Regions from separate parts of the Irregularibacter muris genome, predicted to be linked through region 1. Evidence: a T-box and tRNA genes for the amino acid it is inferred to sense, from the RefSeq annotation. Region 1 holds a T-box; the other holds one or more tRNA genes.
What was found. A T-box is a leader RNA that pairs with one kind of tRNA and senses whether it is charged. The one in region 1 lies ahead of thrS (threonine--tRNA ligase), so its partner is inferred to be a tRNA-Thr.
Positions count from the first base shown of each region.

Region 1 (3,428 bases):
TCTTATATCCGATTTTTTCGTTTCTATAATCCACTTCTATCCTAATATTTTCATTTCTAAATTTATTAGAAAGTTCTTGGGCATAATCATGATGTCTGTCAGTGATCGGAATAATTTTTACCTGTACTGGAGATAGCCAAGTAGGGAATGCACCCGCAAAGTGCTCAGTAAGGATTCCGATAAATCGTTCTATACTACCGAAAATAACTCGATGTATCATTACTGGGCGATGTTTTTCTCCATCCGCTCCAATATACGTCAAATCAAATCTTTCAGGCATTTGGAAGTCTAACTGAATAGTACCACATTGCCAAGTTCTACCAATACTATCTTCTAGATGGAAGTCAATCTTAGGACCATAGAAAGCGCCATCTCCCTCGTTTATTTTATAATCCATACCCTTCTCATCTAATGCATCTTTAAGAGCATTTGTAGCTGCTTCCCAGGCCTCATCAGATCCCATAGAATCCTCTGGTCTAGTAGAAAGTTCTACATGATATTTAAATCCAAAAATATTGTAAATATAGTCGGTTAAATCAATAACTCCTAATATTTCTTCTTTTATTTGCTCAGGGGTCATGAAAATATGGGCATCATCTTGAGTAAAGGTTCTTACCCTCATTAAACCATGTAAAGCGCCGGACATTTCATGACGATGCACTAAGCCCAATTCACCCATTCTTAAAGGTAAATCTCTATAGGAATGCATTTTTCTTCTATAGACCAATAGGCTACCTGGGCAGTTCATTGGCTTTACCGCATAACCTTCTCCATCTATTTCTGTAAAATACATATTGTCTTTATAATGATCCCAATGACCAGAGCGTTGCCATAATTCTTGATTTAGGATAATCGGAGTTTTTATCTCATAGTAATCCCTTTTTTCATGTTCTCTTCTCCAGAAATTTTCTAACTCATTACGGATAATCATACCATTAGGGTGAAAGAATGGAAAACCAGGTCCCTCTTCTTGAATTGAAAATAAATCTAACTCTCTACCTATTTTTCTATGGTCTCTTTTTTTAGCTTCTTCTAATTTATCTAGATATTCCTCCAATTGACTTTTCTTCAAGAAAGAAATGCCATAAATCCTTTGTAACATCTTATTCTTTTCATTCCCCCTCCAATAAGCACCCGCAATGCTTAGCAGTTTAAAGGCTTTCACCTTTCCTGTTGAAATAATATGGGGGCCTGCACAAAGGTCCACAAATTCCCCTTGTTTATAAAAGGATATGGTTTCATCCTCTGACAAGTCATTAATGAGCTCCACTTTATAATCTGCATTTTTTTCTTTCACAAGTTCTAAGGCTTCATTTCTTGATAAAACAAATCTTTCAATCGCTAAATCTTCTTTTACTATTTTCTTCATTTCCTTCTCTATATTTTCTAAATCTTCAGGAGTAAAAGGTCTATCCATATCAAAATCATAATAAAAACCATTGTCAATGGCAGGACCAATCGCCAACTTTGCATTTGGAAATAATCTTGTAACTGCTTGGGCCATAATATGCGTTGTACTATGCCAAAAAGCTAATTTACCTCCTTGGTCATCAAAAGTCAAAATATTTAGATCTACATTTTCTGTAATAGGTGTACGCAAGTCAACTACCTTACCATTTACTTCTCCTGCTAAAGCCACTCTTGCTAATCCACTACTAATATCTTGGGCTATTTCTAAGACAGTAGTATTTTTAGGATATTCTTTTATACTTTCATCCTTTAATCTTACTTTAATCATTGACATTCCTTCCTTTCATCTGCATTTTAAAAGTTTTGTATCCCTTGTAGTAGGAAATTGAATCTTTAATTAGAAAGAATAATTTTTTCGATCAAAAAACATAAAACTCGCCCCATATATGGGACGAGTTTTTACCCGTGGTTCCACCCAAGTTGATATTTATCCCCTTGAAGACTATAACGGAGTCACCGGCTTTACTTACTTTAATATTTTCAGTAAAACAGTTCAAAGGTGGTTTCCAACAAACCATGTATAGAAATACTTTCAGCAACTGTACTTCCTCTCTAAATACTGGGACTTGTTTACTCTTCCTTATCCATACTTTTCATTTTGGAATTTTAAGTCATTATATACTTATTCTTCTCATTTGTCAAGAGTATCATACCTATATCACATAAATAATTAATGCCTGTACTACGCCTATAAAAAAACCCAGTATAGCCCCTATATATTCAATATGCTTTAATTCTTTTTGAGCAATGCTAATAATGATTTCTTCTAATTTTAAAAGATCAAATTCATTTATTTTTTGTTCCACCATTTCACCAATCTTTACTGAGGTTGTTGCCTTATGGGTCAATTTATCAATCATTTGATCAATAAAGGAATCTGCCTCCTCATCAATCATGTTATTCACATAATGGATAATCATTTCTTTTAATGACTTAGGTAAGATTGAAGGTAATTTTTGAGTAATTACCTCATTAATTTTGGTTTTAATGGTAAAAAGCATATCATTTTTATTTTGACTTTCCAACATACGTTCTAGTATCTCTTCAATGGATATGAGCTCTTTTTCCACTGTTTCTCCTATACTTTTAGCTACATCTTTCCTTCTTTTAGGAATTAGGCCTTGAATTTCATAGCCTATTCTAGGAATTTTAAATGCTTGTATAGGTCTGAACATCAATTTAATCGCTAAGACATTAGTGATCCACCCAATTAGAGCACCGATAATTGATAGGATAGCCATATTTATCCACATTTATTTTCCTCCCATACTCATAAGTCTAATAATTTTTTGTCATCTTAATAGTATAGCATATAGAGTATAAATTAAAAAACCAGAGATCTTAAAATAGATTCTCTGGTTATTATTTTCTTTTCTAGTCTTTTTTAACAATATTCTTATTCATACACATATCACAACCGCTACAAATTATTACTCTTTGGTCAAATACTTTTTGAATGGTTTCCATAATTTCTTTATTATAGGGCTCACCTAAATGATGAATAAAAATTCGAGTAGGGGCAATGGTGATTAAAGAACTGATTAATAAGTCCTCATATTTAATTTCTCCATCTAAAAATTCTGTTGCCAATTCTTCTAAATATTCATTTTTTATAGTTTGATAATTTGCATCTAAAAGAGAAAATTTGTGGCTTTCATCTATTAAAATGTGTAAAGTGTGTATTTTAGGCTCTTGTATGTCTACAAAGTACTGTAATAAACGTATAAATTCATTATATTCCCTTTCCATTAAATAATCTTCTACTGCGACGTCTACTGCATCCTTCAAGTCTTCGATATAATTTTTCAATCGAAAACGTATAAATCCATCAATGATAATTTCATTATAGTTTTCTAAATAGTCTACAATCTCTTCAATCATTTTTACCTTCTTACCTATTTTATATATACTAGTGGAGAAATAAAAACCTTCCTTTTCATTTAAAGATTTAATGGCTA
Region 1 is NZ_JANKAS010000001.1:406,692-410,119, reverse strand. Features, by position in the region: gene thrS (threonine--tRNA ligase) at 1-1,738, opposite strand, end outside; T-box leader at 1,855-2,066, opposite strand; gene NSA47_RS01980 (DUF445 domain-containing protein) at 2,124-2,723, opposite strand; gene ytxC (putative sporulation protein YtxC) at 2,845-3,428, opposite strand, start outside.

Region 2 (3,428 bases), on a different contig from region 1:
TTCTCATGTATGAAGTAAGACGACAAAGGAATCAAGGTTAATAAGGAGAAGGAGAGGTGAAATCTTTTTTAATTATTGATGGATACAATATTATCAATAGTTGGTCTGCATTACAAGATAGAGCCCAATATAGTATGGAAGAGGCTAGGGAAAAATTAATTGAGATGTTGGCTAACTATAAAGCATACAAGGGAGTAGAGGTTATTATTGTATTTGATGGTCATTTAGTGAAAGGAAATAGCGGAACCAAGAGAACCATCAATGAAATTAAAGTTGTTTTTACGAAAGAACATCAAACTGCAGATAGTTACATAGAAAAAAGGGTATATCAACTTTCAAGATTGCATTTTGTCCAAGTGGCCACTTCTGATTGGGCAGAACAACAAACGGTATTATCCAGTGGAGGCACAAGAATATCCGCAAGGGAGCTAGAAAAAGAAGTCATGTTTGCTCAAAGCCGGATGAGAAAAAGGTATCTTAATCAAAAACATGGATTTAATAATATAACCCATGGACTAGATCCTCATATCCTAAAAAAGTTGGAGCAGTGGAGAAGAAGAAAGGACTAGCTTGACGTTTCTTTCTTCATTCAGGTATAATGTTGATATGACTTGTCCAAAGAATAAGGTTGGGGGCGATAATGTGGAATTAAATGCAGAACTGCAGCAAAAAATAGATGACAACATTTTAATGGACGAAGAATTAGTCATTCTTGCAAATGAAGGGGATAGGATAGCTCTAGAGGCTATCATCAATAAATACAGAAATTTTGTAAGAGCAAAATCAAGATCCTATTTTTTAATTGGGGCCGATAGAGAGGATATTGTCCAAGAGGGTATGATCGGTTTATACAAGGCTGTAAGAGATTTTCGGGCGGATAAATTATCTTCTTTCAGGGCCTTTGCAGAGTTATGCATTACCAGGCAAATTATTACGGCCATAAAAACAGCAACTAGGCAAAAACATATTCCGCTTAATTCCTATGTGTCCCTAAATAAACCCATATATGATGAAGAGTCTGACCGTACCTTATTAGATGTATTAGCAGGTTCGAAAATCTTAGATCCTGAAGAACTCATTATAAGTAGGGAAGAATTAAGTTCGATTAAAAGTAAGATAGGAGAAATTTTAAGTGACTTAGAATGGGAAGTCTTGATGTCCTATTTACAAGGAAAATCCTATCAGGAAATCGCTGTAGACCTAGATAGACAAGTGAAATCCATAGATAATGCTTTACAAAGAGTAAAAAGAAAATTAGAGACTTATTTAGAAGATAGAGATATGTAATTATAAGTGCTAAAAAATAACAAAAGGAAAAGGCAAAAATCATTTGACAGCCTAAATAATATCTAGTATTATATAATGGTAGTCACGGAGGGATTCCCGAGCGGCCAAAGGGAGCAGACTGTAAATCTGCCGGCGGAGCCTTCGAAGGTTCGAATCCTTCTCCCTCCACCATAAATATTTGCCCACGTAGCTCAGACGGTAGAGTACCACCTTGGTAAGGTGGGGGTCTCCGGTTCAAGTCCGGTCGTGGGCTCCATTTTTATTAATTGTTTTCTATTTCGTGAAACACCCGGTAGAGTGTTCATGGAAGGAAAGTAGCTTATATCTTATACATATTTTGAATTTGCAAAGGAGGATAACAAAAATGGCAAAGGAAAGATTTGAAAGAACAAAACCCCACGTAAATATAGGGACAATAGGTCACGTAGACCATGGTAAAACAACATTAACAGCAGCGATTACTACAGTATTAAACAAAAGATTTGGATCAGGACAAGTTATGAGCTATGACAACATTGATAAAGCACCAGAAGAGAGAGAAAGAGGAATTACCATTTCCACATCTCACGTAGAGTACGAAACAGACAATCGTCACTATGCTCACGTAGACTGCCCAGGTCATGCTGACTACGTTAAAAACATGATCACTGGAGCAGCCCAAATGGATGGAGCAATCCTAGTAGTATCCTCAGCAGATGGTCCAATGCCACAAACAAGAGAACATATCCTACTATCCAGACAAGTAGGGGTACCATATATCGTAGTATTCTTAAACAAAGCAGACATGGTAGATGACGAAGAATTATTAGAATTGGTTGAAATGGAAGTAAGAGAATTACTAAGCGAATATGAATTCCCAGGAGATGACACACCAATCGTAATTGGATCTGCTTTAAAAGCATTAGAAGATCCAGATAGCGAGTGGGGAGACAAAATCGTAGAGTTAATGCAAGCATGTGATGAGTACATTCCAGAGCCAGAAAGACCAGTAGACCAACCTTTCTTGATGCCAGTAGAGGACGTATTCTCTATCACAGGTAGAGGAACAGTAGCTACAGGAAGAGTAGAAAGAGGAATCGTAAAAGTACAAGACGAAGTAGAAATCGTAGGCTTAACAGAAGAGTCCAGAAAGATCGTAGTAACTGGAGTAGAAATGTTTAGAAAACTACTAGACCAAGCCCAAGCGGGAGATAATATCGGAGTACTTTTAAGAGGGGTACAAAGAGAAGATATTGAAAGAGGTCAAGTATTAGCAAAGCCAGGATCTATCAAGCCTCATACAAAATTCACATCTGAGATTTACGTATTGACTAAAGAAGAAGGTGGAAGACATACTCCATTCTTTAATGGATACAGACCACAATTCTACTTTAGAACAACAGACGTAACTGGAATAATTGAATTAGGAGAAGGTGTAGAAATGGTAATGCCAGGAGATAACATTACTATGGAAATCGACCTAATCACTCCTATAGCTATTGAAGAAGGACTAAGATTTGCTATTCGTGAAGGTGGAAGAACAGTAGGAGCAGGTGTTGTTGCTTCTATTATTGAGTAATTCCTGAGTATAAAGAAAAAAATAAATTTCCAATAGGAAAGCAAGGGATATTCATAGAATAAGGGCTAGGAAATAACCTAGCCCTTTCCTGTGAAAACCTCCAAATACTTTTACCCCATTGGAGAGGTATAGAACAGTCGTAGGTTGTTATAATAGTAAATATGTAGACCGAGTACTTTTTATTGACACAAAATAAAAATTATGATAAATTTTATAAAGTAACAAAAAAAAGGAAAAATGGTAAAGTATATCTAATAATAAGGGCGAATTAGATACACCATAGCAAATGGAAATAGCGGGAGGTGTAGGTAGTGCGAGTAAAAGTTACCTTGGCATGTACTGAATGTAAACAAAGAAATTACCATACAATGAAAAATAAAAAGAATGATCCAGATAGACTGGAAATGAATAAGTATTGTAAATTCTGCAAAACTCATACAGTGCATAAAGAAACAAAATAGTTGTGTTTTTATAAAATTCAATCCTAAAATGTAATGTAAAAGGATGTGGAGCCGTTGGCAAAGGATGCAAAAGGCAAGGGGAAGGGAAAAAGCAAGGAAAAAAGATTCAAAATAGGTAAATT
Region 2 is NZ_JANKAS010000004.1:201,003-204,430, reverse strand. Features, by position in the region: gene rlmB (23S rRNA (guanosine(2251)-2'-O)-methyltransferase RlmB) at 1-41, shown strand, start outside; gene NSA47_RS06755 (NYN domain-containing protein) at 57-569, shown strand; gene sigH (RNA polymerase sporulation sigma factor SigH) at 661-1,287, shown strand; tRNA gene NSA47_RS06745 (tRNA-Tyr) at 1,374-1,458, shown strand; tRNA gene NSA47_RS06740 (tRNA-Thr) at 1,468-1,543, shown strand; gene tuf (elongation factor Tu) at 1,652-2,845, shown strand; gene rpmG (50S ribosomal protein L33) at 3,157-3,306, shown strand; gene secE (preprotein translocase subunit SecE) at 3,361-3,428, shown strand, end outside.
Region 2: it has a tRNA-Thr gene. The T-box ahead of thrS (threonine--tRNA ligase) is inferred to sense a tRNA for this amino acid. The anticodon was not compared.